Regions from separate parts of the Halomonas sp. SS10-MC5 genome, predicted to be linked through region 3. Evidence: predicted binding sites of a transcription regulator. Region 3 holds the regulator's gene; each other region holds the start of a gene.

Region 1 (10,438 bases), 1.7 Mb from region 3:
ATACCACGGCGGTGTCCAGCGGCAGCATCGAGGCCGCCGAAGTGGCCGCCGGCACCGCCATCGCCGCGGTCGAAGCGGTACTCGACGGTCGCGCGGAGAGCGCCTTTGCCCTGGTCCGCCCGCCAGGTCACCACGCCGAGCCGGTCCGCGCCAGGGGCTTCTGCCTGTTCAACAACGTGGCGGTCGCCGCTGCGCATGCGCGGGAGGCCCTCGGCTGTCGTCGCGTGATGATCGTCGACTGGGACGCTCATCACGGCAACGGTACCCAGGACATCTTCTGGGCGGATCCCGATGTGCTGTTCTGCGACATCCACCGGGCCTCGCCCTTCTACCCGGGGACCGGGAAACTGGAGGAGATCGGTGCCGGCCTGGGAGAGGGCACCACCGTCAACGTGCCCATGCCGGCGGGCGCCGGCGACCAGGCCTATCTCAAGGCCTTCAAGGAGATCCTCGTCCCCGCCGCCGATTGGTTCCAGCCGGAGCTGATCCTGGTGTCGGCCGGGTTCGACCCGCACCCCTTCGACCTCGCGCTGAACGTCTCCTACGAGGGTTTCGCCGCCATGACCGGCATCCTTCAGGACCTGGCGAGGCGTCACTGCCAAGGTCGCCTGGTCCTTGTCCTGGAGGGGGGTTATCACCTCGTCTCCCTGGCACGCGGCGTGAGGGTGGTGCTGAGCGTGCTGGCCGGTGGCGCCATCCCCGAGCCCGGCATTACCGGCATTGCCGAGGTCGAGGCTGCGGCCGCCTTTCACCGTCAAGCCTTCCAGTCCGACTAACCGATCAGGGAGACGCGGGCATGCGGGTCGACCCGGGTGCGCGCCCACGGCATGTGGGGACGGTCAGAGGAGTACGGTAAATGCCCGCGATCAGCGGCTACACTGGTGACTTGGGCGACGTCGCGCCCACGGCTTACACGACGAGAGGAGGAGCGACATGAAGGACGGGATGAATGCACGCGGCAGCTGCCTGTGCGGCGCGGTCAGGGTCGCCGTGGCCGTCAACAAGCAGAACGTCGGCGCCTGCCACTGCAGCATGTGCCGCACCTGGGGCGGCGGCCCGCTGCTGGCGCTGGAGTCGGTCAGCGACGTCGAGATCGAAGGCGAGGAGAACGTCACCGTCTATGCCTCGTCGGATTGGGCCGAACGCGGCTTCTGCCGACGCTGCGGCACCCATCTCTTCTACCGCCTCAAGACCGGCAACCACTATGCCGTTCCGGTGGGCCTGGTCGACGGCGGCGAAGCGTGGAATTTCGACAGCCAGATCTTCATCGACCAGAAACCCGAGTACTACCGCTTCGCCAACGAGACCCACGACATGACCGGCCAGGAAGTCTTCGACGCCTATCAGGGCAGTTGACCGCCGCTACACTCGGCAACGCACCCGGGTGCCGATTTGCACTACAGTGTTCCCACCGAATAGATGAACAGGAGCTGTCCATGCCCATTTCCGTAGGCGACAAGATTCCCGACGTCACCATCAAGACCAACGGCCCCGACGGGCCCGAGGACATCTCCACCGGCGAGCTGTTCGCCGGCAAGCGGGTGGTGCTGTTCGGGGTGCCCGGCGCCTTCACCCCCGGCTGTTCCAACACCCACATGCCCGGCTTCGTGATCAAGGCCGACAAGGTGCTGGAGAAGGTCGACACCCTGGCCTGCATGGCGGTCAACGACGCCTTCGTGATGCGCGCCTGGCAGAAGGACCAGAACGCCGAGGCGATCCTGATGCTGGCCGACGGCAACGCCGAATTCACCCGCGCCCTGGGCATGGAGAAGGATGCCAGTGGCGCCTGCATGGGCATTCGCTGCCTGCGCTTCGCACTGATCGCCGAGGATGGCGTGGTGTCGTACGTCGGCATTGACACCGAACGCGGTGTGGTCGACAAGAGCAGCGTCGATACTGTGTTGGCGCATCTGTCGAACTGAAACGCAGCGTTCCCTAAAGCTTCTCCCAATGTGGCCGATATCGCAGTTAAAGCCGAATTCGGCTCACTGCTTCAATGGTTGGGGGGAGCAGCATGGAAGGCGAAGCGATTCACAACGAACAACGGCAGCCAGGCCAGATGCCGGCTCAGGCAGATCCCGAGCCGGTAACGCTGTTGCTGGTACTCGAGGACACCGAAACCCTGTCCTCTCTCTCCGACATAGGGGAGCAGGAGGGCTTACGCGTCCTGCATGCTGAAAGCGCGCAGGATGCCCAGGCGATCCTGGAACTCGAGCCCGTCGACATGGTGCTATGCGACGCGCTCACGCCAGGCCTGGATGGCCACGAAGTGCTGGAGCTCATCCAGGAGCGTTGGCCGGACTGTATTCGCCTGCTCATGACCGATGTTTCCTCCGGCCTAGAAGAGGCTCTTCGCGCTATCGACGAAGGGCACGTCTACGGCTTTATCCCCAAACCGTGGCACGAAGAGAGACTTCGCCTGCTGCTTCGCCGATCGCGGAAGCATCTCGGCACTCAGCGCGAGTGGATGCAGCGCGAGATGGCGCTGCTCGAACAGAACCAGGATCTGATCGCGCTCAATGCTGCGCTGGAGCAACGGATCGAGGCAACTCAGCAAGAGCTCAAGCAAACCGCCGAAATGCTGGATAAGACGTACGATGAGCTGCTGCACATGCATGTGACGACAGCACGCGTAATCGGCGATCTTCTCCATCATCGCCTGCCTCGCCATCTTCAGACAAACGAACAGGTATATGCCCTGGTCACTGCGTTCTGCGAGACACACGCGCTGGACCATACGTTACAGCAAGACCTGCAGCTGGCTGCCGCACTCTACAACATCGGCAAACTCACCTGGGACGATCATTTACTTGCCACCCCGTCCGAGCAGCTGTCGGCCAATGAACGGACTGCCTACCAGCATTACCCGGTCAGCGGCGAGAACCATCTGATGGCAATGCCTCAGCTGAAGAGAGCGGCAAAATTCGTTCGCCACCATCGCGAACGCTGGAACGGCAACGGTTTTCCCGATCGACTCGAAGGCAGTGACATTCCCTATGGTTCACGCCTGCTGGGGCTGGCCGTGGACTTCATCGAACTCCAGCGTGGCATGGTCCTGCCACGTGAAGTGCCACGCCCGCAGGCATTGGCTCTGCTGCGCAAGTTTGCGGGACGCATCTACGACCCCGAGCTGTGCCATGATTTCGTCAAGCTGTGTGTCGAAAAGGCTCCGGACCTGCAGACCAGTGGCAAAGCGGTCATTTCGCTAGAAACGAGCCAGGTAAAGCCGGGCATGATTCTGGCCCAGGACATTTACTCCGCCAGCGGCATGTTACTACTGCATGAAGGCAAGCGGCTCGATCAGCACCTGATGGACAAGCTCAAGAACTTCGAGGAAATCGAGGGACGCAACTACACGGTGCTGGTCTATCGACCATGAGCGATCGTTCCGCCTAGGGCTCTCCCAGCACCTCGACATCGTCGCCCAGCACGTCCTCCACATAGAGCATCTGCACCGCCACTGCGATCGCCACCGCGAGCGGCGTGGCAAGCATCACGCCGGCGACCCCCGCCACGGCCCCGCCGGCGAGCTGCACCACCACGGTGTAGGCTGGGGGCAAGCGCACCATGCCCTTGGCCGCCAGGGGCGTCACGACGTTGGACTCCAACGTCTCGATGAACAAGTAGAGAAGCACGGCGTAAAGCCCCAGTTGCGGCGCCTGGAGGAAGGCGATCAGCACGGTGGGAATCACGCCCAGGATCGGCCCCAGGTAGGGGATGAAGGTGAGGAGCCCCGCGATCAGTCCCAGGGCCCCGGCCATCGGAACCCCCATGACGGCGAGGCCCAGCGCCACGAACACCCCGATGAACACCATCGAGATCAGCCGGCTGATCAGCCACAGCCGTAGCGCCTGCCCCTGCATGCCCAGCACCTGCCCCAGCCGCTCGCGTCGAGCCGGCGGGCACAGCATCAGCAGGTTGCGGGCATATTCGGCCGGGTCGACCACGAGATAGACGCCCACCAACAGGGCCAGCAGAAAGCTGGTCAGCGCATCGAAGGTGGTCGACAAGACGCTCGTCGCGCGATTCAGCACCGGCTGTGCCAGCGAGCGGGCCGGGTCCTCGACCCCACCCAGCGCCTGCTCGACCCCGGGCAATTCGCGAGCCATGCCGACGAGCTGCTGGAACGCCTGCGGCAATTCCTGGGTCAGCTGCGAGAGCTGCTCCATCAGCGGCGGCCCGACCAGCGCCCCCAGCCCCACCAGGACCAGCAGGATCAGAACGGCGGCCAGCACCAGCGCCCAGGGTCGCGACAGCGGCAGGTAGCGCTGGCACAGCCGCACCATTCCGTCGATGGCCACCGCGACCAGAACGCTGGCAAACACCAGCAGCAGCACACCCAGCAGCCGGTTGGCGAAATAGAGCAGCACCGACACCAGGCCGACGAGCCCGATGACGATCAATGCACGGCGGGTGAAAGACGAGATCGCGTCGGTGGCACTCTCCCTATCGGACATATCGGCTCCTTGCCGGTTGCAGCGGCATCCGCCCGCGCCCTTCCAGGCGCCTGTGGGCTCAGCCTAGCAGATGCCGCCGCGCGAACCGATCACGGGAAACCCTATCGGCTATGCTGCCTCTATGAAGCAGACGCCCATATCGAACGCCACCAGGGAGGACAGCGGCGATGGCTGATGACGAACGCAGGCCACAGGGCTATGACCGCCTCAAGCAGCACGAAGGCCAGGGCTATTCGGGAATGCAAGTCGGCCGCTCGCACAAGTGGTACTACGACCAGGGCGAGTGGCGCGAGCGCAAGATCAGCCCCGACGAGTGGGAGATCTACTACCAGACCACCAAGCGGCGGGCGGCTCGCGCGCCCGAGGAGTCCGGCGCCCCCATCGGCACGGAGTACAACTGGCTGATCGTGTCCCACCAGCGCGTCGACAAGCTCGATGCCAACAGCTACATGACCTGCCTGGAAGGCAAGAAATTCAAGGTTGCGCACAAGCGTGCCAGCAGCCATGCCTGGAACGTCAGCGAAAAAGCCCAGCGCAAGAAGGTGATCGAGTATCTGGAACAGATGATCGCCGAGCTGAAAGAGGCCGACGCATCGGAAGCCCTGCCCTACAGCGTGGGCGAGCACGAGCACGTGTACGGGCTCAACCTGCGCACCAAGGCCGAGCTGCTCGACATGGCGAGGAAGTATGGACTCTCCGGCACGTCGAAGATGAAACGCGAGGAGCTGCTGGATGCGGTGAAGGCATGTATGGAGCTGGCAGGGAGGCCCCAACCTGAGAAAACGGCCGAGCAGCCGAAGCCCGACGGGCACGCCGAGCGCAAGCCGGACGGTGAGGCGACGAAGCTCGAAGCGAAGAGCAAGGACGAGCTTTACCGGCTCGCCAGCGAGCGGGGCATCGGCGGCCGCTCGAGCATGAACAAGCGACAGCTCGTGCATGCCCTCGCCGCTCGCCGTCAGCGCCCCGGCAAGAGTTCGCGGGCCTAGCAGCGAATGTAAAGCACCCCGCAGCCTCACTCGAGCAGCAGCACCAGAACGAGCAGCGCCAGCAGTGCGGCCACGCCTTTCCAGAACAGTACGGGGTCGCGTTCGATCAGCGGCGGGCGGGCCCGGGCGAGGAACTCGCGGCTCGGCTGGCGCAGCTCGTGGACGAACTCCGACAGTGCATCGAAGCGCTTCTCGGGCATGGGGTGCAGCGCCTTCCTGAGTACCTCGTCGACCCAGGCCGGGAGTTCGCGATTGCTGGCCAGCGCGGGGCGATAGCTCAGCCGCCGCTGCGCCGCGCGGGTACGCGCCTGGGCCACCTGGGTGCCGTAGGGCAGCTCCCCGGTGAGCAGCTGATAGGCGATCACGGCCAGCGAGTAGAGGTCCGAGCGTGGCGTGGCCGGCTCGCCCAGAAAGCACTCCGGCGCAGTGTACGCCAGCGTACCCAGCGGTACCTCCCCCGCTTGCGCCGAAGCGGTCTCAACCAGCCCACCCACGCGCACCGACCCCAGGTCGATGATCTTCACCGTGCCGGTGGCATCGATCATCACGTTAAGCGGCCGAAGGTCCTGGTGCACCATCTCCAGGCGATGGAAGGCACGCAGGCCGCGGGCCAGCTGTTCGACGAGGCCGCGCACCGTCTCCAGGGCCGGGTGCGGATGGTCGCGCAACCACTGGGCCAGGGTCTGCCCCTCGATGTATTCCGTCACGCTGTAGAGATATTGGCGCCGACGCTCCGAGCGGTGCGGCTTGACGACATGCGCGCTGTCGATGCGCCGGCCGATCCACTCCTCCATCAGGAAGCGTTCCACCTGGTCGGGATCCTGCTGAAGCTCGGTAGAGAGCATCTTGATCACCACCTGCTCGCCGCTGGCTTCGTCCACCGCCAGGTAGGCGTGGCTGCGGTGGCTGGCGTGGAGCTGCCTGACGATGCGATACCCCTCCAGCACCATGCGCGGCGCGAGGGCTGGCGGAAACGGCAGCGACACCGCTCCCGGGGCGATCTCGCCGGCCCCTGTCGGAGGTACTTCCTCGACCCGCACCACCTGCACCGTCAGATTGTCCTCGCTGCCCTGGGCATAAGCTTCCTGCACGATGGCGGCGGCAGCGGCGTCCAGGTCGCCTTCGTGCTCGGCCAGCGCCGCCAGCATCGCCGCCTCGCCGACGTGCTCGTGAATGCCGTCGGTCATCAGCAGGAAGGTTTCCCCTGCCGCGACGGGCAGCGCGAGGTAATCGATCTCGAGCTGCTCGCTGACGCCCATCGCCCGGCTGAGGTAGCTTCTGTCGGGTGCCACCCAGGCGCGGTGCTCGCGGGTCAGCGGCTCCAGGCGGCCAGCGGCAAGCCGATAGAGCCGCGCATCGCCGACGTGGAAAACGTGCGCCGTGGCGGACTTGAGCACCAGTGCGGTGAAGGTGCAGACGTAGCCCCGGTCCTTGTCCCAGCGGTATTCGCTGCGCCGGCTCTGGGCGTGCAGCCAGGAGTTGGTCGCCACCAGCACCCGCTGCGCCGAGGTCTTCACCGTCCAGCTTTCGGCGGTGGAGTAGTAGTCCTCGATGAACCCCTTCACCGCCGCCTCGCTGGCAACCCGGCTCACTTCGCTGCTGCTGATGCCATCGGCCAGCGCCACCACGATACCCTTGCTCGAAAGCTGCGGTTCGCGGGGCACGTAGGCGCCGTGGAAGTCCTGGTTGACCGCCTTGCGCCCTGCCTCCGAGCACTGGCCCAGCGACACCCGCAGCATCCGGCCGGGTTCGAAAGCCGACATCTCAGATATCGCGCAGCGGCGCCGTGCGCACGTGGGTGGTGTAGAGCGTCAGCCCGGTCAGCGAGAGCCCGCCGATCAGGTTGCCTACCACCACGGGGATCTCGTTCCAGATCAGGTAATCCGCGATCGAAAAGTCGCCGCCCATCATCAGCGCCGAGGGGAACAGGAACATGTTGACGATGGAGTGCTCGAAGCCCATGAAGAAGAACACCATGATCGGCATCCACATGGCGATCACCTTGCCGCCCACCGTGGTCGAGATCATCGCCCCGACGACACCGAGCGAGACCATCCAGTTGCACAGGATGCCGCGAATCAGGATGGTCAGCATGCCCGCCGCGCCAAACTCCTTGTAGCCCACGGTACGGGCATGGCCGATACCGGCGATCTTCTGCCCCACCTCGTCCGGCGGCGTGGCGAAGCCGTAAGTGAAGACGATCGCCATCAGCACCGCCACGGTCAGGGCGCCGGCCAGGTTGCCGCAGAAGACCTTGCCCCAGTGGATCAGGATCCTCTCGATGGTGACGCCGGGGCGCCGGTCCAGCCAGGCCAGCGGCGTCAGTACGAAGACCCCGGTCAGCAGGTCGAAGCCCATCAGGTAGAGCATGCAGAAGCCGACCGGGAACAGCGCGGCCCCGAGGATGGCCGAACCGGTCTGGACCGTGATGGTCACCGCGAACACCGCGGCCAGGGCCAGGATGGCCCCCGCCATGAAGGCGCGGATCAGGACGTCTCGGGTGGCCATGTGGAGCTTGGACTCGCCGGCATCCACCATCTTGGTCGCGAACTCGGAAGGAAGCAGATAGGACATAACGTTCTTACGCGCGTGGCGCCTCTCGTCTCGTGGCTGACGTGACAAACGCAAAGGCGCCTGAAGCTCTTAAGCTTCAGGCGCCTTTGCCTGTGTTCGTCGCGTTGTCGTGGGCCTGCGAAGAAAGGCAGCGGCGATCGTCGTTGATCCCGCTGACCCGCCTGCATCGGCAGCAAAGCCCTGCCATGAATAAGCACGTTACGTGCCAACACACTGGCGCCCCCGACAAATACGCCACCGGAAGGCAACCGCGGAGGGTTTCAGACGAAGCCGCCAGCCATCGGGATTCGGCGACCGGCGGTCAGAGAAGCGCTATGCCCCCGGCGAAATCGGCCACCTCGGTGCATCCCGGGGCGCCGTGCTCACTCTTGGTGCAGCGCAACGTCGCGCCTTTCCAATGCGACGCACGGCTCAGCGAGGCGTGTGACCCTCGTCCTGCTCGCCCTGGATAAACGCCGCCGCGGCCGGGCTGGTCGCGACCATGCGCACCACGCTGCCGACCACAATCAGGCAGGGTGAAGGCAGCGGCGAGGCGGCCAGCTTGCCCGGCATGTCGGCCAGGGTGCCCACCAGCGACGCCTGCTCGGGCAGGCTGGCGTTGGCCACCAGCATGATCGGCCAGTCGTCGGGCAGCCCATTGCGGCGCAGCCCGGCACAGATGGCCTCGACCTTGGTCAGGCCCATGTAGAAGATCAGCGTCTCGTCCTGGCGCGCCAGGGTGGCCCAGTCGGGCTCGCCGTCCTTGCGGCACAGCTGGGCGGTGACGAAGCGCAGCTGCTGGGCGTGGGCGCGGTCGGTGAGCGGGATGCCCATGCCGGCCGCGGCCGCCGAGGCAGCAGTGATGCCCGGCACGATCTCGGCCTCGACGCCGGCCTCGGCCAGTGCGGCGAGCTCCTCGCCCATGCGCCCGAATACGCCGGGGTCGCCGCCCTTGAGCCGCACCACCGACTTGCCCTCCCGCGCCAGCCTCACCAGCAAAGCGCCGATCTCGGCCTGGGGCACGCTGTGGTGGCCACGCTCCTTGCCCACGTAGTAGCGCTCGTGGCCGGCGGGAATCAGCGCCAGCACGTCGTCGCCCACCAGGCGGTCGTAGACCACCGCCTCGGCCTGCTGCAGCAGGCGCGCCGCCTTGAGCGTGAGCAGCTCGACGTCGCCGCTGCCCGCCCCCACCAGGTAGACCCGGCCGGCACGGCACTCGCCGTCCAGCGTCAGGGTGGGCGCCTCGACGCGCGTGGAACGGCCGAACGGCGAACGCACGATATGGCCCAGGCCGTGCAGACGCGAGAACGCCGCCTGCCCCAGCGCCCGGGGCCGCTGCGCCAGGCGCGACAGCTCAGGCGACAGCAGTGACTTCAATTGGCTCAGCGCTCGCATGGGCCTTCTCCTCTTCGATCAGCGCTTTCAGCTCGGGAACGCAACTTCCGCACTGGGTGCCGCAGGCCAGCCTGGCGCCCAACGCCTCGACGCTGTCGTCGCCTTCACGGATGGCCTCTAGGATAGCGCGTTGGCCCACCTGATGGCAGCTGCACACCACCGGCCCCTGGTTGGCGGCGCCGTCGTCGCAACCGGCCAGCAGGCGGCGGCGGTGCTGCGCCGAGAGCCCCGCGCCGGCGCTGGCCTCCTCGAAGCGCGCATCGAGCCAGGCCAGGTTGGGCAGCTCCAGCGGCGGCCCCGCCATCAGCCACCAGCGCAGGCGCCCTGCGGCATCCACCCCGGCGGCACGCAGCCTTCCGGTAGCCGGATCGGTGCACCACAGCGTCGGCGCCACCGGCAGCGTTGCCTCGAGCCAGGTCAGCCAGTCGCGCTGCGCCGTTTTTTTCGCAACCCCGCCGCAGGCGCTCTCGCCGCCAGCCAACTGCCATCGCTGGCAGCCGTGCAGCGGAATGCGTGCCCAGTAGCGGCTCTCGTCGCACCAGCTCGATTCCGCCACGCCCAGGTCGTCGGCCACCAGCAGGGTGGCCTCCCATTCCACCGCCAGCGGCGCCAGCGCCACCGCGCCGTGCTTCGATTCCGGCTGGCCGGAGAACGGGTCGAGGTGCGCCTCGAGCAGCGCCCCCATGCGCGCCGTGCCGCTGAAGTAGCCGCTCCAGTGCATCGGCACGAACACCTCGCCGCGACGCTGGCCGCGCGACAGCCGCACCCGGCCGACATAGTCGCCGCCCGCTCCCGCCAGGCGCGCCAGGCCATGCTCCGCCACGCCCCACTCGGCGGCGTCTTCCGGGGTGAGCTCAATGAACGGCTCGGCGCGGTGATTCATCAGCCGCGGTGCACGGCCGGTGCGGGTCATGGTGTGCCACTGGTCGCGCACGCGCCCGGTGTTGAGCCGCAGCGGGCGTGCCGCGTCCAATGCCTGGGCCGGCGGGCGCGGGCGTACCGGCAGCAGGCGGGCGCGACCGCCCGGCGTGGCGAAGCGGCCATCGG
Region 2 (10,438 bases), 1.9 Mb from region 3:
CCACGAGCTCCGGTCGGATAGGGGCGGTCGTTGGGCGCGTACACTGTGCGACACAACCCGCGTCATGGCCAGTAGACGATCGTTAAGGATACGTTGGGAACGACAGATGACCGGGGCACGGGTTCATGGAAGTCACTGCGGCTCTTCGTCCTGTGCGGCGTTGTCGCTCGGGCGCGGCTCGAAGGCGCGGTCGGCATCCGCCAGGCGCACCGTGTCGCCGACCACCAGCTTGCCGCGGGTCTGCAGGCGCTTGCCGCTGCGCGGCTCGATCAGCGCCACCACCTGGCCGATGCTGGTGCCGTCGACATAGGCCTCGACCCGGATGCGCGCCACCAACCCCTGAAAGCGGGCCGAGAGGATGTCGCCGGGCCCCGGCTCCGAATAACCCTGGGGGCTGCGTTCGTAGTGGCGCATCACGCTGTCGGCGCCGGGGTCGTCCCATTCCACGTGCTTGTGCATGATGTCTCCTGGTCTTGTGGGGGTTGCCTACAGCGTAGCCGCTCGTTTCGAGATGGCGTGAAGCGAAGCGCCCGCCTCAAAGAGGCGGGCGCTATCGTCGGATGGCGAAATTACTTCTTGTTGCGCTTGCGCTCATGCTCCTTGAGGAACTTCTTGCGCAGGCGGATGTGGTTGGGGGTGATCTCCACCAGCTCGTCGTCGTCGAGAAACTCGATGGCCTGCTCCAGCGAGAATTTCACCGGCGGGGTCAGCACGATGTTCTCGTCGTTGCCAGAGGCGCGCATGTTGTCGAGCTTCTTGCCCTTGGTGGGGTTGACCACCAGGTCGTTGGCGCGGTTGTGGATGCCCACCAGCATGCCTTCGTAGACCTCGGTGCCGTGGTCGATGATCAGCTTGCCGCGCTCCTGCAGCGCGTACAGCGCGTAGGCCAGCGCCTTGCCATCGACCATGGAGACCAGCACGCCGTTACGGCGCTCGATGGCGGCGTCGGGCTTGAGCGGGCCATAGTGGTCGAAGCGGCTGGTGAGGATGCCGGTGCCCGAGGTCAGGGTCAGGAACTGGCCGCGGAAACCGATCAGCCCTCGCGCGGGGATGATGAAGTCCAGGCGCACGCGGCCCTTGCCGTCGGGGTTCATGTTGGTCAGCTCGCCCTTGCGGTAGCCGAGCTCCTCCATGATGGCGCCCTGGTGCTGCTCCTCGCAGTCGATGATCACCTCTTCGTACGGCTCCTGCCTGACGCCGTCGATCTCCTTGATGATCACCTCGGGGCGGCCCACCGCCAACTCGAAGCCTTCGCGGCGCATGGTCTCGATCAGCACCGAGAGGTGCAGCTCGCCGCGGCCGGAGACCTTGAACTTTTCCGGGCTCTCGCCCTGTTCGACACGCAGCGCCACGTTGTGGATCAGCTCCTGGTCGAGGCGATCCTTGATGTTGCGGCTGGTGACGTACTTGCCGTCGCGGCCGGCGAAGGGCGAGTCGTTGACCTGGAAGGTCATGGAGACGGTGGGCTCGTCCACCGACAGCGGCGGCAGTGCCTCGACGGCAGCCGGGTCGCACAGGGTGTCGGAGATCGACAGCTCGTCGATGCCGGTGATGCAGACGATGTCGCCGGCGGTGGCGAGTTCGGTCTGAACGCGCTCGAGGCCCATGTGGGTCATCACCTGGCCGACCTTGCCCTTGCGGGTCTTGCCGTCAGTGCCGATCACCACGATCTGCTGGTTGGGCTTGACCGAGCCGCGCTTGATGCGGCCCAGGCCGATGACGCCCACGTAGCTGGAGTAGTCCAGCGCCGAGATCTGCATCTGGAACGGGCCGTCGAGCTCCACCGCCGGCGGCTCGACGATATCGACGATGGCCTGGAACATGGGCGACATGTCCTCGGCCAGCGCGTCCGGGTCCATGCCGGCGATGCCGTTGAGCGCCGAGCAGTAGACGATCGGGAAGTCGAGCTGCTCGTCGGTGGCGCCGAGGTTGTCGAACAGGTCGAAGATCTGGTCGATGACCCAGTCGGGACGCGCACCGGGGCGGTCGATCTTGTTGACCACCACGATCGGCTTGAGGCCCTGGGCGAAGGCCTTCTGGGTGACGAAGCGGGTCTGCGGCATGGGGCCGTCGACGGCGTCGACCAGCAGCAGTACCGAGTCGACCATCGACATCACGCGCTCCACCTCGCCGCCGAAGTCGGCGTGTCCGGGGGTGTCGACGATGTTGATGTGATAGTCGCGGCCGCTGCCGTCCTGCCAGCGGATCGCGGTGTTCTTGGCCAGGATGGTGATGCCGCGTTCCTTCTCCTGGTCGTTGGAGTCCATGATCCGCTCTTGCCCTTCGGCCTTGCGGTCGAGCGTGCCGGACTGGCTCAGGAGCTTGTCGACCAGCGTGGTCTTGCCGTGGTCGACGTGGGCAATGATGGCAATATTGCGCAAACTCTCGATGCGAGAGGGGGTTACAGCTGTGTTCATAAGGTGTGACTCATCAACAGGGGCGCACCTATGTACACATCGGAAGAACGTACCCTAGGCGCGGGGTAGGGAGTGGAGGCGCATTGTACAGGTAAGCGGGGAAAGGGAATAGCACAACCTCGTCATCATGGCTTTCTCAGCCCGAGGCGTGGCGGTTGCCATGCGCCTCGGGCTGCCCGGGCAATGCTCCCGTCACGGCATTGGGGGTCTGGAGGCGATGATCGAGTGGGACAAAATTCAGCAAGGGAACTTTGTCGACACCTTTCTACACTTATCTACGCAGAATGTAACGTAATTGTCGGTCGGCCCTTCCCGCTTCGGTGGAGCCTGAGACATGCCTCTTGCCAGTGTCATTTTCGATGCGCGTGCCGCGGGAGCGAAGCTGCCCCGCAGCATGGTCCTCTTCGAGCAGGCCGCCCGGCGCTGGCAGGGGGGGTACGAGCTGCTGCTGGTGGACGACACCGGCGATCGCCGGCTACCTGACCTGGCGCAGCGCTACCAGGTAATGCTGGTGTCGTGCAGTGCCGCCAACCTGGGCAGCCGATTCAACGCCGCGGTGCGGGTCAGCCGTGGTGACGTCCTGCTCTTTCCCGGATTGGGCGATCGGCGTGCCGTCGACTGGCTCAGCCTTCGGCTGATCGACCTCGATCTCGAACCCGAGAGCGGCTGGGACGCGGCCGTCCTGCCGGTGCGTCGCCACAGCTGGTTGCGCTGGTGGTGGTTGCTCCAGCGCCCCTCGCCGCTGGATACCTTCTGGGTGGCGCGTGACTGGTTCGAGCGCATCGGCGGCTTCGACCCGCAGCTGGGCAGCGATGCGCTGCCCGATCTGCTCGAGCGCCTGCGGGCCTGCCAGGCTCGCGTGTCGATCGAGACTGCGTAACCCCTCCTGCCTGATTTGCACTGATTTGGTGCGTCTCGCGTTATGCTGCACCATTATGGCGCCATTTTTAGGCGCTGAGGGGCCATGGCGAGACCGGTCGAGCCTGCTTGGTGCAGTCCGATACAGCGCGGTGCAAAATATTTCCCCTGGAAAACAGCGAATTATTATTTCGATGGGCTTGGTTGGTGCATGATTGGCACGCCTCCTGCATTTGTCGTGGCAGCTCGTCATGCTCGTGCATGGCGAACGTGGGCAGCCGGCCCACAGCGTGTTACAACAGGCGCTGCATGAACCAGCGCCAGTGGACTTCAGCCAAACGAATCGAGCCATCGCTCAACGGAGGACACAAATGTCAGCCAAGACTCTCGCCCTGATCGAAGAACATGACGTGAAGTGGGTCGACCTGCGCTTCACCGACACGCGGGGCAAGGAACAGCACGTCACCATTCCGGCCCGCGCAGTCGACGAGGAGTTCTTCGAAAACGGCCAGATGTTCGATGGTTCCTCCATCTCCGGCTGGAAGGGCATCAACGAATCCGACATGATCCTGCGTCCGGAAGACGGTACCGCCTTCCTCGACCCGTTCACCGAGGACGCCACCCTGGTGCTGCGCTGCGACATCATCGAGCCGGCCACCATGCAGGGCTACGAGCGCGATCCGCGTTCCATCGCCAAGCGCGCCGAGGCCTACCTGCAGTCCACCGGCCTGGGCGACACCGCCTTCTTCGGCCCCGAGCCCGAGTTCTTCATCTTCGATGAGGTGCACTGGAAGGCCGACATCGAAGGCGCCATGTACAAGATCACCTCCGAGGAGGGGGCCTGGGCCACCGACCGCCAGCTCGAGGGCGGCAACCTGGCGCACCGTCCGCGCGTCAAGGGCGGCTACTTCCCGGTGCCCCCGGTCGACAGCTTCCACGACATCCGCGGTGCCATGTGCAACACCCTGGAAGCCATCGGCCAGAGCGTCGAAGTGCACCACCACGAGGTCGCCAACGCCGGCCAGAACGAGATCGGCGTCAAGTTCAACACCCTGGTGAAGAAGGCCGACGAGGTCCAGGAACTGAAGTACGTGATCCACAACGTGGCCCACGCCTACGGCAAGACCGCCACCTTCATGCCCAAGCCGCTGGTCGGCGACAACGGCAGCGGCATGCACGTGCACCAGTCATTCTGGAAGGAAGGCCAGAACCAGTTCGCGGGTGACCAGTACGCCGGGCTGTCGGAAATGGCGCTGTACTACATCGGCGGCATCATCAAGCATGCGCGTGCCCTGAACGCCTTCGCCAACGCCTCGACCAACTCCTACAAGCGCCTGGTGCCGGGCTTCGAGGCGCCGGTCATGCTGGCCTACAGCGCCCGCAACCGCTCCGCCTCCATCCGCATTCCGTACACGGCGAGCCCCAAGGGCAAGCGCGTCGAGCTTCGCTTCCCCGACCCGACCGCCAACCCCTACCTGTGCTTCGCGGCGATGCTGATGGCCGGTATCGATGGCATCAAGAACAAGATCCACCCCGGCGACGCCATGGACAAGAACCTCTATGATCTGCCGCCGGAAGAGGGCAAGAAAGTGCCGACCGTGGCCCACAGCCTGGATCAGGCCCTGGAAGCCCTGGACAAGGATCGTGCCTTCCTCACCGAAGGCGGCGTGTTCACCGACGACATGATCGATGCCTACATCGAGCTGAAGATGGAAGACGTCGAGCGTATCCGCATGACCACGCATCCGATCGAGTTCGACATGTACTACAGCTGCTGAGCAGCCGCGACCGGCGCTACGCCGCCGGCTCGTCACGAGGGGCTCCGCATCGCGGGGCCCCTTTTTTGTCGTACACTGAGTTGCGAAGCGTTGCGGCAAAATACGTTCATAGACAGATCGGCCGACCGCATGGTGCCGCGCGGGCCGCCGTCGACGGGAGAGTTCCCCATGGCCAAGGCGTTCGTGCTGTGTCTGCTGGGCTTGGCGCTGGTGTCGGAGGCGCTGGCCACGACGATCTATCGCACCACCGATGCGCAGGGCAAGGTGATCTTCACCGACGACCCCGAGCGCGGCGGCGAGCCGGTCGAGCTGGCGCCGCTGACCGTGATCCCTTCGCAGGTCGATGGGGCCCGGGCCGAGCCGCCACGCGTCGAGGGCGTTGCGCCGCGCATGGGCGAGGCGCCGGGCCAGCCCTTCATGCCCTACGACACCTTTCGCATCCGCTCGCCGCAGCACGGGGCGGACCTTCCCGCCAGCTACGCCGGCAACCTGCAGGTGGAGCTGGCGATCGAGCCGGAGCTGCGCCCCGACCATCGCGTGCAACTGCTGGTCGACGGCCGGGTGAGCCAGACCCCGATGCATACCCGCGCCTTCATGCTCAACGACCTCGGTCGCGGCGAATACGTGCTGCAGGCGGAGCTGCTCGATGCCCAGGGCCAGGTGCGTCACCGCAGCTCGCCGGTCTCGCTCTACGTACAGCGCGTCGACTGACGCGGCCGCTCCCTTTCGGGGACGCCCCCTTGAGCCGATGCACCACGATAGGGGAGGCCTCGGCTCCCCGGCTTGGCAGTTTCTTCATCACTGCACCATCATAGTGCATGACGGAGCGCGGCATTCGCCCTGAAACGGCGCCATGCCGCGCCGGGAAGGGTTGGCGCATTTCTTGCTTGGAATGATCGATGCCGAGCCTTGCCTGGCTTCGGGCCGGTGCGACGGCCTCCCGCCGATGCGCCATCACGAGGCACGGGCTGCCCCATGTGCTCCTGCGTTCACCGAGGAAAAGGTCGTAAATGTATCGACGCCTGATGGAACACCTCACCACCGCGGTGCTGCTGCTCGACGATGAACTGCGGCTGAGCTGGATGAACCCGGCCGCCGAGGCCTTGCTGGCGGTCAGCCTGGGCCGGGTGAAGGGGCTCGGCCTGGCGACGCTGCTCGCCGAGGACGACGGCATGGGCGAGGTGCTGGCCAAGGCCCGCGACGACCAGCACCCCTTCACCCAGCGCGAGGTCAGACTGGCACTGGTCGGCGGGGGCGTGGTCACGATCGACTATACGGTGACGCCGCTGTCGGCGATGGAGCTGCTAGTGGAGATGGAGCCGCGTGACCGCCTGCTGCGCATCTCCCGCGAGGAGGCCCTGCTCAATCGCCAGGAGGCGATCAAGGTGCTGTCGCGCGGCCTGGCCCACGAGGTCAAGAACCCCCTGGGCGGGATTCGCGGCGCCGCGCAGCTGCTCGAGCGCGATCTCGACGACCCCGGCCTCAAGGAGTTCACCCGCATCATCGTCGAGGAGGTTGACCGCCTGCGCGACCTGGTCGACAGCATGCTGGGGCCGAACAAGCTGGTGCGTCACGAGCCGCTCAACGTGCACAAGGTGCTGGAGCGGGTGCGTACGCTGCTGATGGCGGAAAGGCCGAGCGTGACGATCGAGCGTGACTACGATCCCAGCCTGCCGGACTTTCCTGGCGACGAGGCGCAGATGATCCAGGCGGTGCTCAACGTCGCGCGCAACGCCGTGGAAGCGATGACCGAGGCCGGCACCGAGGCGCCGAGCCTGCTGCTGCGTACCCGGGCGCGGCGCCAGTTCACCCTGGGCGCGGAGCGCCATCGCCTGGTCTGCGAGGTGGCGTTGATCGACAACGGCCCCGGCATTCCCGAGGGCCTTCAGGAAACCCTGTTCTATCCCATGGTCTCGGGGCGTGCCGACGGCAGCGGGCTGGGGCTGTCCATTGCCCAGGGCATCCTGCACCAGCACCAGGGGCTGATCGAGTGCGAGTCCCGCCCTGGCCATACCGAATTCCGTCTGCTTATTCCATTGGAGAGGCGCCATGACTGATGTCGCACGTGTCGCGGTGGTCGACGACGACCGCGCCATTCGCTGGGTGCTGGAGCGCGCCCTGGCCCAGCCCGACCTCGAGGTCGAGTGCATCGACCGGGCCGACGTGGCGCTCAGCCGCTTGCTGGACGACCCGCCCGACGTGCTGGTCACCGACATTCGCATGCCGGGCATCGACGGCCTCGACCTGATGTCGCGGGTGCGCGAGGTGCATCCCGACCTGCCGGTCATCGTGATGACGGCTCACTCCGATCTCGACAGCGCCGTGGCCTCCTACCAGGGTGGCGCCTTCGAATACCTGCCCAAGCCGTTCGATGTCGACGAGGCGCTGGCCCTGGTGCGCCGCGCCGTGGCCCACGCTCGCGAGCGCAAGCGCCCGGTGAGCGTGCCCGAGGGGCTCGACGCCGAGATCATCGGCGAGGCGCCGGCGATGCAGGAGGTCTTCCGCGCCATCGGCCGGCTGTCGCACTCGCACATCACCGTCTTGATCAACGGCGAGTCGGGTACCGGCAAGGAGCGCGTGGCCCGCGCCCTGCACCAGCACAGCCCGCGCTCCACCCATCCCTTCATCGCCCTCAACATGGCGGCGATTCCCCGCGACCTGATCGAATCCGAGCTGTTCGGCCACGAGAAGGGCGCCTTCACCGGCGCCACGGCGAGCCGGCAGGGGCGCTTCGAGCAGGCCAACGGCGGCACGCTGTTCCTCGATGAGATCGGCGACATGCCCGCCGAGACCCAGACCCGTCTGCTGCGAGTGCTGGCCGACGGCGAATTCTACCGGGTCGGCGGCCATACGCCGGTCAAGGTGGACGTGCGCATCATCGCCGCGACCCACCAGAACCTAGAGCGGCTGGTCGAGGACGGCCGCTTCCGCGAGGACCTCTTCCATCGTCTCAACGTGATCCGCGTGCACCTGCCCAAGCTGGCCGAACGGCGTGAGGACATTCCGCGCCTGGCGCGCCACTTCCTGGCCGAGGCGGCCAAGGAGCTCGCCACCGACGTCAAGGTACTGACCCGTGACGCCGAGGCGCACCTGACCCGCCTGCCGTGGCCGGGCAACGTGCGACAATTGGAGAACACCTGTCGCTGGTTGACGGTGATGGCCTCGGGGCGCGAGATCCTGGTCGAAGATCTGCCCCCGGAGCTGCGCCAGGGCGAGGGTGGCGAGGTGGCCAGCGGCGACTGGCGCGCCGCCTTTCGCGACTGGGCCGACCGCGCCCTGGCCGCGGGCCATACCCATCTGCTCGAGGAGGCGGTGCCGGATTTCGAACGCATCCTGATCGAAACCGCGCTGAAGCATACCGGCGGGCGCAAGGGCGAAGCCGCCGAGCTGCTGGGCTGGGGGCGCAATACCCTGACGCGCAAGCTCAAGGTGCTGCTGCCGGCGCTGGCGGATGGCGATTGAGAACTGCGCGCGCAAACCGAAATGGCCGGCGGATGGCGAACGAAGCCTTTCAGCCAGGCCGATGGCAGGCCCTATAGAAGGCAGGCATACAACGAAAGGCGCATGGCTGTTAAGTGAGCCGGCTACGTACAGTCGAGGAAATCCCTTGCCTGGCTAACCATCATGCTCGACGGGATCAGGGCGCCCAAGCGGGTGCACGTCACCGAGGTGGGCCCGCGCGATGGCCTGCAGAACGAGAAGGTGCTGCTCTCCACGGCGCAAAAGGCCGAGCTGGTGCGCGCCCTGGTCGCGGCCGGGGTGCGCGAATTCGAGCTGACCTCCTTCGTCAGTCCCCGCGCGGTGCCGGCCCTGGCCGATGCCGCGGAGCTGGTGGCCGAACTCCGCGATATCCGGGACGTGCACTTCTCGGCGCTGGTGCCCAACCTGCGCGGGGCCGAGCGGGCCTTGGAGGCCGGCATCGACTCGGTGGTGCTGTTCGTCTCGGCTTCGGAAACCCACAACGCCAAGAACGTCAATGCCAGCGTCGATGAGTCGCTGGCGAGCTTCGAGCAGGTGGCGCGGCGCCTCGAGGGCAGCGGCATCGAGCTGCGCGGCGCCATCGCCACCTGCTTCGGCTGCCCCTTCGAGGGCGACGTCGAGGTCGCCGCGGTGGGGCGCATCGCCCGTCACTTCGCCGACCTCGGCGCGCGCTGCGTGTCGCTGGGCGACACCACCGGCATGGCCACGCCGCCGCTGGTGGCGGAGCGGATCGCCCACCTGCGCGAGGTGGCACCCGGGGTGGCGCCCACCCTGCACTTCCACAATACCCGCGGCATCGGGCTGGCCAACGTCATGCAGGGGCTGGCGCTGGGCGTCGATCGCTACGAGAGCTCGATCGGCGGGCTGGGCGGTTGCCCCTTCGCGCCGAAGGCGACGGGCAACATCGCCAGCGAGGACCTGGTCTACCTGCTCGGCGAGATGGGCATCGAGACCGGCATCGACCTGGAGCGGATGATCGCGGCGGCGCAGCTCGCCACCCGCCTGATGGGGCGGCCGCTGCCGGCGCAGGTCTCCAAGGCGGGCCCGCGGCTGGCGCTGAGCGACTGCTCGGCGGTGCCCACGGCAAGAGGATGAACATGACGAATTCACCAGCCCAGGCGGCGGGAAGCCTGGAGGGCATCCGCGTGATCGACCTCACGCGGGTCATTTCGGGGCCGTTCTGCACCCAGATACTGGGCGACCACGGCGCCGAGGTGATCAAGGTCGAGCCGCCGGGGCGCGGCGATATCGTGCGCTCCCAGGGCAACATCATGGACGGCTTCAGCTGGTACTTCGCTCAGTTCAACCGCAACAAGCGCTCGCTGACGCTCGATCTGCGCAGCGAAGCGGGCAAGGCGATCCTGCATCGCCTGCTGGAGGGGGCCGACGTGCTGGTGGAGAATTTTCGCCCCGGCGTGCTGGAGAAGATGGGGCTCGCCGACGCCACGCTGCGCGAGCGCTACCCCCGCCTGGTCGTCGGGCGCATCAACGGCTTCGGCTCCACCGGGCCCTACCGCGACCGGCCCGCCTACGACTTCATCGCCCAGGCCATGAGCGGCTTCATGGGCGTCAATGGCCCCGCCGACGGCGAACCCATGCGCGCGGCGCCGCCGATCAGCGACATGGTGGCCAGCCAGAACCTGGCCTTCGGCATCTGCGCGGCGCTGGTGCGGCGCGAGCGCAGCGGGCAGGGCGATATCGTCGAGACTGCGCTGACCAACGGGCTGATCGGCATGATGGGCTACCTGGCGGCGGAGTACTTCGCCACCGGCCAGGTCCCGGCGCGCACCGGCAACGACCACCCCATGCTCTATCCCTACGGTCTGTTCCGCGCCAGCGACGGCGAGGTGGCCATCGCCCCCAGCAACGACATCATGGTCGAGCGCTTCCTGCGGGCGCTGGACA
Region 3 (10,438 bases):
AGCGTCGTCTTGCCCGTGCCGCTGGGGCCCATGATGGCCGTGATCCGGCCACGGGGGATCCGCAGCTCGACGCCGTCGAAGATGGTCTTTTCACCGCGCGAGAAACGCAGCCTCTCCACCTCCACGAAGGGGGAATCGATCATGCCGCAAGGTCCAGGAAAAATTATCGAACATCGTATCCTAACTGCTCTGCCCGACGCCAGCCCGAGCCACGGCGTCGCTTGCACCCGAACCGCTGAAGACGTCTAATGTGCGGCCTCACTTGCCACCCTGATCCGTTGCCATGCTGATCGCTTTCGTCGCCGTCGCCCTCGGCCTTGCCGGCCTCACCTGGAGCGCCGACCGTTTCGTCAATGCCGCGGCCGCCACGGCCAGCCGCACCGGCCTGAGCGCGATGCTCGTCGGCATGACCGTGGTGGCGCTGGGCACCTCGGCGCCCGAGATGGTGGTGGCGCTGTTCGCGGCTCTGGACGGCCTTCCCGACCTGGCCATCGGCAACGCGCTGGGCTCCAACATCGCCAACATCGGGCTGGTGCTGGGCGCGACGGCGCTGGCGCGCCCCGTCCCGGTGCCCTTCTCGCTGGTGCGTCGCGAGCTGCCCCTGTTGCTCGGCGCGACCGGGATCACCGGCTATGCGCTGGCCAACGGCGTGCTGGGACACTTCGATGGCTTGGTCCTGCTGCTGCTGATGGTCTTCAGCCTGTGGTGGCTGATTCGCGCCGATACGCCCGATGCCAACCCGGCCGGCGAGATACCCGACATGACGCTCAAGCGCGCACTCTCCTGGCTGGTCGTCACCCTGCTGCTGCTGTCACTGAGCTCCCGCGCCCTGGTGTGGGGGGCCAGCGAGCTGGCGCGCGGCCTCGGCATCAGCGAACTGGTGATCGGCCTGACCGTGGTCGCGGTGGGTACCAGCCTGCCGGAACTGGCTGCCTGCGTAGCCAGCGCACTCAAGCGCCACCACGACCTGGCCATCGGCAACGTGATCGGCTCCAACCTGTTCAATCTTCTCGCGGTGCTGCCGATTCCGGCGCTCATCGCCCCCGGCGCCCCCCACCCGGACGCCGCGGGACGCGACTATCGCGTCATGCTGCTGCTGACGCTGGCCCTGGCCATCCTGCTGCTGTGGCAGCGCCAGGGCCGGCTCGGCCGCCTCGTCGGCGGTGCCTTCCTGACCACTTACGCCGCCTACCTGGTCTGGCTCGGCGTCAGCGGCGGGGCCACTTGAGTGAAACCTCCCATCGGGCAACAATCATCGCCATGAGCTCAGACGATTCCACCGCACCCCCCGACAGCGCCGCCCCGGGCATCACGCCGCTGAGGGAGAGCGCTCGACGCACCCTCAGGATCGAGGAGCAAGCCATCGCGGCACTCCTCGAGCGGCTCGACAGCCACTTCGACCGCGCCTGCGAGCTGATGCTCGCCTGCCAGGGCCGCGTGGTGGTGACCGGCATGGGCAAGTCGGGCCATGTCGCCGGCAAGATCGCCGCCACACTTGCCAGCACCGGCACGCCGTCGTTCTTCGTGCACCCCGGCGAGGCCAGCCACGGCGACCTCGGCATGATCACCCCAGGCGACGTGGTGCTGGCCTTGTCGAACTCCGGCGAGACCGCCGAGGTCACCGCACTGCTGCCGCTGCTCAAGCGCATCGGCACGCCGCTGATCAGCATGACCGGGCGCCCCGACTCGACGCTGGCCCGCCACGCCGACGCCCACCTCGATGCCGGCGTCGAACGCGAGGCCTGCCCCCTCGACTTGGCGCCAACGGCTTCGACCACCGCCGCGCTGGCGCTGGGCGATGCGCTGGCCGTGGCCCTGCTCGAGGCGCGCGGCTTCACCGCCGAGGACTTCGCCCTCTCGCACCCCGGCGGCAGTCTTGGCAAGCGGCTGCTGCTGCGCGTCAGCGACCTGATGCACCAGGGCGAGCGACTGCCGAGCGTGCCGCTGGGCAGCCCCTTGCGCGACGCCCTGCTCGAGATCACCCGGCAGGGGCTCGGCTTCACCTGCGTCGTCGATGAGCACAATCGGCTGATCGGTGTCTATACCGACGGCGACCTGCGCCGCACGCTCGACCAGTATCAGGACCTTAGCCAGCTGACGGTGGACGATGTCATGACCCGGCCCGGCAAGCGCATCGCCCCCGACGTGCTGGCGGCCGAAGCGGTACGCATGATGGAAGACAACCTGATAACGGCGCTGGCCGTCGTCGACGAAGCGGGCCACCCGATCGGTGCCCTGCACATGCACGATCTGCTGCGAAGCGGCGTGATCTGACCTCATCCCGACCAAGGAAAGCCCATGGCTCTGGCCACCTCCACTCTCGATCCGCATCTTGTCGACCGCCTGCGCAAGGTTCGCCTGCTGGCGCTGGACGTGGACGGCGTACTCACCGACGGCCGCCTCTATTTCCAGGCCGACGGCGTCGAAATCAAGGCATTTCACACCCAGGACGGCCTGGGCCTCAAGCTGCTGCGGCGGGCCGGCCTGCAGGTAGCCTTCCTGACCGGACGCGAATCGCCCATGGTCAGCCACCGCGCCGCCGCCCTGGGTATCGATCACGTCTACCAGAGCTGCGAGGACAAGCTCGCCACCCTGCGCGAGCTGTGCACGCGGCGGGGCATCGAGCTCGAACAGGTGGCCTACTGCGGCGACGACCTACCCGACCTGGCCGCCATCCAGCGTGCCGGCATCGGCATCACCGTCCCCAACACCCCGCCCTACATCCGCGACGTGGCCGACTACGTCACCGAACGCAGCGGGGGACACGGCGCGGTGCGCGAGATCTGCGACCTGCTGCTCGAGGCCCAAGGGCATCGCGACGCGCTGGTCGATACCTACCTCCACGGCAAGCGCTGAGGCCGAGCGAACATGCTGCGTCGGTTGCCACGCCCCTCGTTTCGTGTCTGGCTGTTCCTGCTGCTGGTGATCCTCGGCGGCCTGATCGCCTGGCTGGATCCCTGGCAGGCCCCGGCCCCCGGCCCGGTCCCCACCGACGAGGCCGGCGAACCCGACTATTACCTGGAGCAGGCGCAGCTGACCCGCTTCGACGCCACCGGTCTGGCGCATCAGCGCCTGGAGAGCCCGCGACTCGTCCACACCCCCCATGACGACGTCACCCGTGCCGTCACGCCCCTGGCCCATCTGATCGACCGCGACAACCGGCGCTGGGAGGCGAGCGGTGAGGAAGGCCGTCTCGGCCCGGGCGGCAATCCGCTGACGCTCTCGGGCGACGCCCGGCTGTTCGCGCCCGAGGAGCGCTGGCAGCTCGACACCGAGACCCTGCACTTCGACGCCAACGTGGGTCATGCCTGGAGCGACACGCCCGCCCTGCTGCAGCAACCCCCCCAGCACATGCGCGGCGAGCGCTTCGACGCCTGGATTCATGACAATCGGGCACGTTTGACCGACAATGTGCGCGGCCACCATGTCCCGGAAGGCACCCAGTCGGGACAAGCCGACGCCGTCAACCTAGAGGATTTCACGCCATGAAGCGATGCAGGCTCCCGACCCTCCGCAGGCCATTCACCCTGGCACTGGCCAGCGTGACGCTGATCGGCCTGGCGAGTATCGGGCCGGCCATGGCGCAGCAGCGCGACGCCGAGCAGCCCATCGAGGTCGAGGCCGACCGGCTCGACCTCGACGATCGCGCCGGCACCGCGGTCTACACCGGCGATGTCGACATTCGCCAGGGCAGCATGCGACTCACCGGCGACCGCGTCGAGTTTCAGCGCAATGCGGCCGGCGAACTCTCGCGCGCCACGGCCCGCGGCGAGCGCGCCTACATCGAGCAGCAGCCCGACCCCGAGCAACCCGTGGTTCGCGGCTGGGGGCGTACCATTGTCTACCATGTCGCCGAGCGCCGTGTGGAACTGATCGACCGCGCCGAGCTGCACCAGGGCGGCGACACCTTCGACGGCGGCTACCTCGAGTACTTCCTCGACCGCCGCGTGGTGCAGGCACGCTCCCAGAGCGAGGGCGTCGAAGGCAGCCAGCGCATTCGCATGACCCTGCAGCCGGAGCGCTGACATGTCGATGAAGACCCTGCACGCCCGCCACCTGGCCAAGAGCTACAAGCGTCGCCGCGTGGTCCACGACATCAGCCTCACCATCGAGCAGGGCCGCGTGGTCGGCCTGCTCGGGCCCAACGGGGCCGGCAAGACCACGTCGTTCTACATGATCGTCGGTCTGGTCAAGGCCGATGCCGGTGAAGTGCACATCGACGACCGGGACCTCTCGCACAGCGCCATGCACGAACGGGCTCGGGCGGGTATCGGCTACCTGCCCCAGGAGGCATCGATCTTTCGCAAGCTGTCGGTAGCCGACAACATCATGGCCATCCTCGAGACGCGCCGGGATCTCGACCGCCGCGGGCGACAGGAGAGGCTCGAGCAGCTGCTGGAAGATTTCCACGTCACCCACATCCGCGACAACCTGGGCATGAGCCTGTCCGGCGGCGAACGGCGCCGCGTCGAGATCGCCCGGGCGCTGGCCACCGAACCGGCCTTCATCCTGCTCGATGAACCCTTCGCCGGGGTCGACCCGATCTCGGTGGGCGAGATCAAGGGCATCATCCGCCAGCTCAAGGCGCGCGACATCGGGGTGTTGATCACCGACCACAACGTCCGTGAAACCCTCGACATCTGCGACTCGGCCTACATCGTCGGCGACGGCCAGATCATTGCCGATGGAAACGCCGAGGCCATTCTGGCCAACAAGCGGGTGCGAGAGGTCTATCTCGGCGAGGACTTTCGCCTGTAGCGCACTCCACTGCATTATGCAAGCACCTGGGACGCATTAAAACATTCTAATCAGGGATAAAAACTTTCACTGGCATGCATATTGCAGCCATTTCTCTTGCAAGTCATGGGCTACCCGTCTAGGGTAGAGCTTTTCCGGCAGATGAGCGCCTTACCCTCATGGCCATGAAAGCGTCCCTGCAATTACGTGTCGGCACTCAGCTGACCATGACCCCCCAGCTGCAACAGGCCATAGCCCTGCTGCAGCTCTCGACCCTCGACCTACGCCAGGAGATCCAGCAGGCGCTGGAATCCAACCCCATGCTGGAACTCGACGACGGCTTCGGCGAACAGGCCGTCAGCGAAACCCCGAGCGACGACTGGGCCAGCGAGATACCCAGCGAACTCTCCACCGACAGCGACTGGACGGACACCTACCCCGACCACGGCACGGGCTCCGGCTCAGGCGCCGCCACCGGCGAGGGGCCGGACTTCGAGCGCCAAGCCTCGGCGCAGACCCTCGCCGGCCATCTGATCTGGCAGCTGGCGATGACCGACCTGAACGACCGCCAGCGCCTCATCGCCGAGAGCCTGATCGACGCCGTGGACGCCGCCGGCTACCTGGCCCACCCCCTGGAGGAAATACGCGACGGCCTGCGCCGTCAGGGCCTGGAGGGGTTGCCCACCCGGGAGGTCGAGCAGGTCCTGCTGCGATTGCAGCAGTTCGAGCCCACCGGCGTGTTCGCCCGCGACCTGCGCGAGTGCCTGATGCTGCAGCTGGCGGCGCTGCCCGATGATACCCCACTGCTGCCCCAGACCCGCCGTCTCGTGCGCCAGTTCCTCGAGGCGCTGGCTGCCGACGACCGCCGCCTGCTCAAGCGTCGCCTGGGTCTCGACGACGAGTCGCTGGACCAGGTCATCGCCCTGGTTCGCTCGCTGGATCCCCGCCCCGGCAGCGACTTTGCCGAGGTCGGCAGCAGCTACGTCACCCCGGACCTCGTCGCCTATCACGACGAATCGGGCTGGCGCGTGGAACTCAACGCCGAGGCCCTGCCGCGCCTGCGCATCCAGCCCGACTACGTCGCCCTGGTGCGGCGTGCGGACAAGAGCCAGGACAACCAGTTCCTCAAGGATCACCTGCAGGAGGCCCGCTGGCTGATAAAGAGCCTGGCCAGCCGCAACGACACGCTTCTGCGGGTGGGACGGGAGATCATGGCGCGCCAGATCGAGTTTCTCGAGCAGGGCGAGGAAGGCATGAAGCCGCTGGTGCTGGCCGACATCGCCCAGGCCGTCGAGATGCACGAATCGACCATCTCGCGGGTGACGACGCAGAAGTTCATCCATACTCCGCGAGGCGTCTTCGAGCTGAAGTACTTCTTCTCCAGCCATGTCGGCGGAAGCGGCGACGGGGACGTCCACTCCAGCACCGCGATCCGTGCCCGCATCCGCAAGCTCATCGCCGACGAGCCGCCCCGCAAGCCGCTCTCCGACAGCCGCCTGGTGGATCTGCTGGCCGAGGATGGCATCCAGGTCGCCCGCCGCACGGTGGCCAAGTATCGCGAAGCCTTGGGCATCCCCTCATCGAGCGAGCGCAAGCGTTTTCGTTGACCCCGCGACGTGATGTTGACCCCGGGCAATCCCGCCGCCCGAGGGGGTATGCAGGGCAGGAAAAAGGGTTACAATCGAGCTACCACCCGAAGGACGAAGGAGCTTGTCATGCAAGTCAACATCACCGGCCATCATGTTGAGCTGACCGATTCACTGCGTGACTACGTGAGCGAGAAGCTGAACCGCGTCCAGCGACATTACGACAACATCACCAACGTGCAGGTCACGCTCTCGATCGAGAAGGAGCGCCAGCAGGCCGCCTGCACGCTGCATGCCGCCGGCGCCGATCTGCATGCCGAAGCTTCCGATCAGGACATGTACGCCGCCATCGATGCGCTGACCGACAAGCTCGATCGTCAACTGGTCAAACACAAGGAAAAGGCCCAGGCTCGCGCCCAGGGCGCCGGCGTTCGCTGAGTTGCCATGACACTGGAAACCATCCTGCCCCCGGAACGCGCTCTGTTCGACGTTCCGGGAGGCAGCAAGAAGAGGGTGCTGGAGTTCTTCAGCACCTTCATCGCGCAGAACACCCCGAGCCTCGACAGCCAGGAGGTCTTCGGTAGACTGGTCGGGCGCGAGCGGCTGGGCAGCACCGGTATCGGCAACGGCGTGGCCATTCCTCATGCCCGCAGCCCCCACTGCCACAGCCCCGTGGCCGCCTTTCTCAAGCTGGCCGAACCCATCGACTTCGACGCCATCGACGGCGAGCCGGTCGACCTGGTGTTCGTGCTGCTGGTGCCCGAAGAGGCCGACGATACGCACCTGTCGCTGCTGAGCCAAGTAGCCAGCGTCATGAACGACGCCGAGACGCGCGCCCGGCTGCGCAAGTGCACGAGCCAGCGTGAACTCCACGAGCGTCTCGTCGAAGCGATACGACGACAGTCCTCGGCCTGACCGCTTCCCTCGCCGTACGGCCAGCCCCTGATCAGGAGATTCCTCATGCAGCTTGTGATCATCAGCGGCCGTTCCGGCTCCGGCAAGTCGATCGCACTGCAGGCGCTCGAGGACATCGGTTACTACGCCATCGACAACCTTCCGGCGATGCTGCTCGGCTCGCTGGTGGATGAGCTACGCAGCTCGCCCACGATCCAGACCTCCATCGCCGTCAGCATCGATGCGCGCAACCTCCCCCACGCCCTGGAGCGCTTCCCGCGCCTGCTGGAGGAGCTGCGCAACAAGCAGGTCGACTGCCAGGTCATCTACCTGACCACCGATGCCCGCATTCTCCTCGAACGCTACTCCGCGACCCGACGGCGTCACCCCCTGACCCGCGGCCGGGACATGACCCTGAACGAGGCCATCGAGTCGGAAGACGCCACGCTGAGCGACATTCGCAACCTGGCGGACCTGATCATCGACACCTCGCGGCTGTCGGTGCATGACCTGCGCGGGCGTATCACCGAACAGGTGGCCAGCCATCGCGCCGACCAGTTGACCCTGACGGTGGAGTCGTTCGGCTTCAAGGGCGGCGTACCGCTCGATGCCGATATCGTCTTCGACGCGCGCTGCCTGCCCAACCCCTACTGGGACCCGCGATTGCGCTCGGCCACCGGCAGGGAGCCCTGCATCGTGGAGTTCCTCGAACAGTATCCTCTGGTCCAGCAGATGCTCGACGACATCATCGCCTGGGTCGAGCGCTGGCTACCGGCCTACCGCGATACCCACCGCAGCTACCTGACCGTCGCCATCGGCTGCACCGGCGGCCAGCACCGTTCGGTGTACCTGGCGGAGCGCCTCGCCAAGCACCTGGCCCGGCAGCAGCCGGACGTGCGCCTGCGTCACCGGGAGCTCGGCATCCACACCCCGGTCACCGCCACCCGGGATGTGACCGTAGAGACCTCCGAACGCAAGGAAACCTGAGTGTGCCCTGCCGCAAGCTGACCCTGACCAACAAACGCGGCCTCCATGCCCGCGCTGCCACCAAGCTGGTCCAGTGCTGCCAGCCCTTCAGCGCGCGCGTGCTCGTCAACCGCGGGCCGCAGCAGGCCGATGCCAGCAATATCATGGCGCTGCTGATGCTGGGGGCTCCCTGCGGCACCGAACTCGAGGTCAGCGCCGAGGGCGAAGATGCCGAAGCGGCGCTGGAAGCGATCGAGGCCCTCTTCGAGGCCCGCTTCGAAGAGGATACCTAGAGGAATGGCTGCGCTCGTCCATGCGGCGTTGAAGCCTGCTCGTCGGGCTTCGCCTGGCCTGGCCATCGCTCGCTCATGGCGCCGGCCAGGCGGCAAGGGATAGGAAGCTCATCCCATTCAGCTACCGGCCACGGTCATCTCGTCGATCAGCCAGCTGCCGGTATGGATGCTGCCGCGAGTGTCGATGTCATTGCCCACGGCCAGCAGCCCCTTGTACATTGCCTCGAGGTTGCCGGCGATGGTGAACTCCTCCACCGGATGTCGGATCTCACCGTTCTCCACCCAGAAGCCGGCCGCCCCACGCGAATAGTCGCCGGTCACGCCGTTGACCCCCTGCCCCATCAGTTCGGTGACTAGCACGCCCCGACCCATGCGGGCGAGCAGCGCCTCGCGCGACTCGAGCGGTGCGGCGATGCGCAGGTTGCGTGCGCCGCCGGCGTTGCCGGTGGTCTGCATGCCAAGACGCCGCGCGCTGTAGGCCGACAGCATGTAGCTGGCCAGGCGGCCCTCCTCGACGAAGACGTTGTCGCGGGTCTGCACGCCGTCGTTGTCGAACGGCGAGCTGGCCATGGCGCCACGCTCCATGGGTCGCTCCCCCAGGCTGAACCAGTCGGGAAACAGCGGCTCGCCCAGCCGGTCGCACAGGAAAGACGCCTGGCGAAAGAGCGCACCGCCGGCGATGGCACTCATCAGGTGGCCGACGAGGCCGCTGGCGACGCTGGCATCGAACAGCACCGGCAGGCGCCCGGTCACGGGGCGCTGTGCGCCCAGGCGGCGCAGGGTGCGCTCGGCCGCGCGCTTGCCCACCTCCTCTGCGGCCAGCAGGTCGCGGGGGTTGCGCGCACTGGTGTAGTCATAGTCGCGCTGCATGCCGCCCGCGTCCTCGGCGATCAACATGCACGAGAGCGAATGGCGGCTACCACGCTGACTGCCGAGGAAGCCATGACTGTTGGCATAGACCCGCACTCCCTCGCCGCTGGAGAGCGAGGCGCCTTCGGATTGACGGATACCGGGTTCGCCGCGCCCGGCCGCTTCACAGGCCAGTGCCAGCTCGATGGCCTGCTCGGTGGAGAGCGGCCAGGGATGGTGCACGTCGAGATCCGGCAGGTCGGTCGCCATCAGTTCAGGGTCGGCCAGCCCGGCCGCGGGGTCTTCCCCGGTGTAGAGCGCGATGGCCATGGCCTTTTCCACGACCTCGCGGATCGAGGCGTCACCGGCATCGGTGGAGGAGGCGCTGCCCTTGTGCCCGCGCAGGTAGACCGTCACGGCAACCCCCTGGTCGCGAGAGAGTTCGACGGACTCCACCTCCCCTTCACGTACGCTGATGCCGACGCCCTGATCGACACTGGCCCCCACCTCACAGGCATCGGCCCCCAGATGCCGAGCCAGGGACAACGCCTGCTCGGCACGGGACTCCAGCAGCGCCTGCTGGGCGGCGGCATCGAAAGCCTTGCTCATGTGTCTCTCTCCCTCATTCACCGGCCGTGCCGGTCTCCGTACGCGTCTGTTCCCGCCGTAGCACGACGGACTGATATACTGCTGTCATCGAACCTATTCATCTCTCGATGGCCAGGCTAGCGCTGACCCTCTCACTACTTGGATGCGGCATGACCCAGGATATTCCCTCTTCCTCCGATGAAAGACCCAGCAAGTCCCAGCTCAAGCGCGAGATGCATGCCCTGCAGGCGCTGGGCGAGCAAATCATCGCCATGAGTCCCGCCGAACGCGCCCGCTTCCCGCTCTCCGAGGACATGCTGGCAGCGGTCGAGGAAACCGCGCGCATCCGCTCCCACGAGGGGCGCCGGCGCCACATGCAGTACGTCGGCAAGCTGATGCGGCGCGAGGACCTCGAGGCGATACAGGCCGTGTTCGACGAGATCGAGCAGGAGGCCCGCCGGCGCGATCTGGCCTTCCACCGCCTCGAGAAGTGGCGCGACCGCCTGATCGACGAGGGCGACGGCG

What was found. Region 3 encodes sigma-54, which starts transcription at its own class of promoters, with help from an activator protein. Its sites were predicted from a motif close to TGGCACNNNNNTTGCTNT; they were not measured.
Region 1: I4484_RS05920 (formate/nitrite transporter family protein) is a predicted target of sigma-54. The motif match lies at 8,208-8,225, and genes of this name have one in related genera.
Region 2: glnL (nitrogen regulation protein NR(II)) is a predicted target of sigma-54. The motif match lies at 5,926-5,943, and genes of this name have one in related genera.

The regions. Positions count from the first base shown of each region.
Region 1 covers NZ_CP065435.1:1,242,873-1,253,310, reverse strand. Annotated here, with positions in the region: gene I4484_RS05955 (histone deacetylase) at 1-776, shown strand, start outside; gene I4484_RS05950 (GFA family protein) at 934-1,356, shown strand; gene I4484_RS05945 (peroxiredoxin) at 1,437-1,922, shown strand; gene I4484_RS05940 (HD domain-containing phosphohydrolase) at 2,015-3,379, shown strand; gene I4484_RS05935 (AI-2E family transporter) at 3,393-4,457, opposite strand; gene I4484_RS05930 (Rho termination factor N-terminal domain-containing protein) at 4,625-5,443, shown strand; gene I4484_RS05925 (bifunctional protein-serine/threonine kinase/phosphatase) at 5,470-7,206, opposite strand; gene I4484_RS05920 (formate/nitrite transporter family protein) at 7,208-8,017, opposite strand; gene cobA (uroporphyrinogen-III C-methyltransferase) at 8,429-9,391, opposite strand; gene I4484_RS05910 (nitrate reductase) at 9,351-10,438, opposite strand, start outside.
Region 2 covers NZ_CP065435.1:384,376-394,813, forward strand. Annotated here, with positions in the region: gene I4484_RS01765 (hypothetical protein) at 133-459, opposite strand; gene typA (translational GTPase TypA) at 570-2,417, opposite strand; gene I4484_RS01775 (hypothetical protein) at 2,752-3,297, shown strand; gene glnA (glutamate--ammonia ligase) at 3,647-5,053, shown strand; gene I4484_RS01785 (DUF4124 domain-containing protein) at 5,222-5,764, shown strand; gene glnL (nitrogen regulation protein NR(II)) at 6,064-7,110, shown strand; gene ntrC (nitrogen regulation protein NR(I)) at 7,103-8,515, shown strand; gene I4484_RS01800 (hydroxymethylglutaryl-CoA lyase) at 8,678-9,628, shown strand; gene I4484_RS01805 (CaiB/BaiF CoA-transferase family protein) at 9,631-10,438, shown strand, end outside.
Region 3 covers NZ_CP065435.1:2,910,781-2,921,218, forward strand. Annotated here, with positions in the region: gene I4484_RS13575 (ABC transporter ATP-binding protein) at 1-143, opposite strand, end outside; gene I4484_RS13580 (calcium/sodium antiporter) at 284-1,228, shown strand; gene I4484_RS13585 (KpsF/GutQ family sugar-phosphate isomerase) at 1,261-2,274, shown strand; gene I4484_RS13590 (HAD family hydrolase) at 2,299-2,856, shown strand; gene lptC (LPS export ABC transporter periplasmic protein LptC) at 2,869-3,489, shown strand; gene lptA (lipopolysaccharide transport periplasmic protein LptA) at 3,486-4,025, shown strand; gene lptB (LPS export ABC transporter ATP-binding protein) at 4,033-4,758, shown strand; gene I4484_RS13610 (RNA polymerase factor sigma-54) at 4,917-6,344, shown strand; gene raiA (ribosome-associated translation inhibitor RaiA) at 6,453-6,761, shown strand; gene ptsN (PTS IIA-like nitrogen regulatory protein PtsN) at 6,768-7,238, shown strand; gene rapZ (RNase adapter RapZ) at 7,284-8,204, shown strand; gene I4484_RS13630 (HPr family phosphocarrier protein) at 8,207-8,476, shown strand; gene pmbA (metalloprotease PmbA) at 8,594-9,934, opposite strand; gene yjgA (ribosome biogenesis factor YjgA) at 10,084-10,438, shown strand, end outside.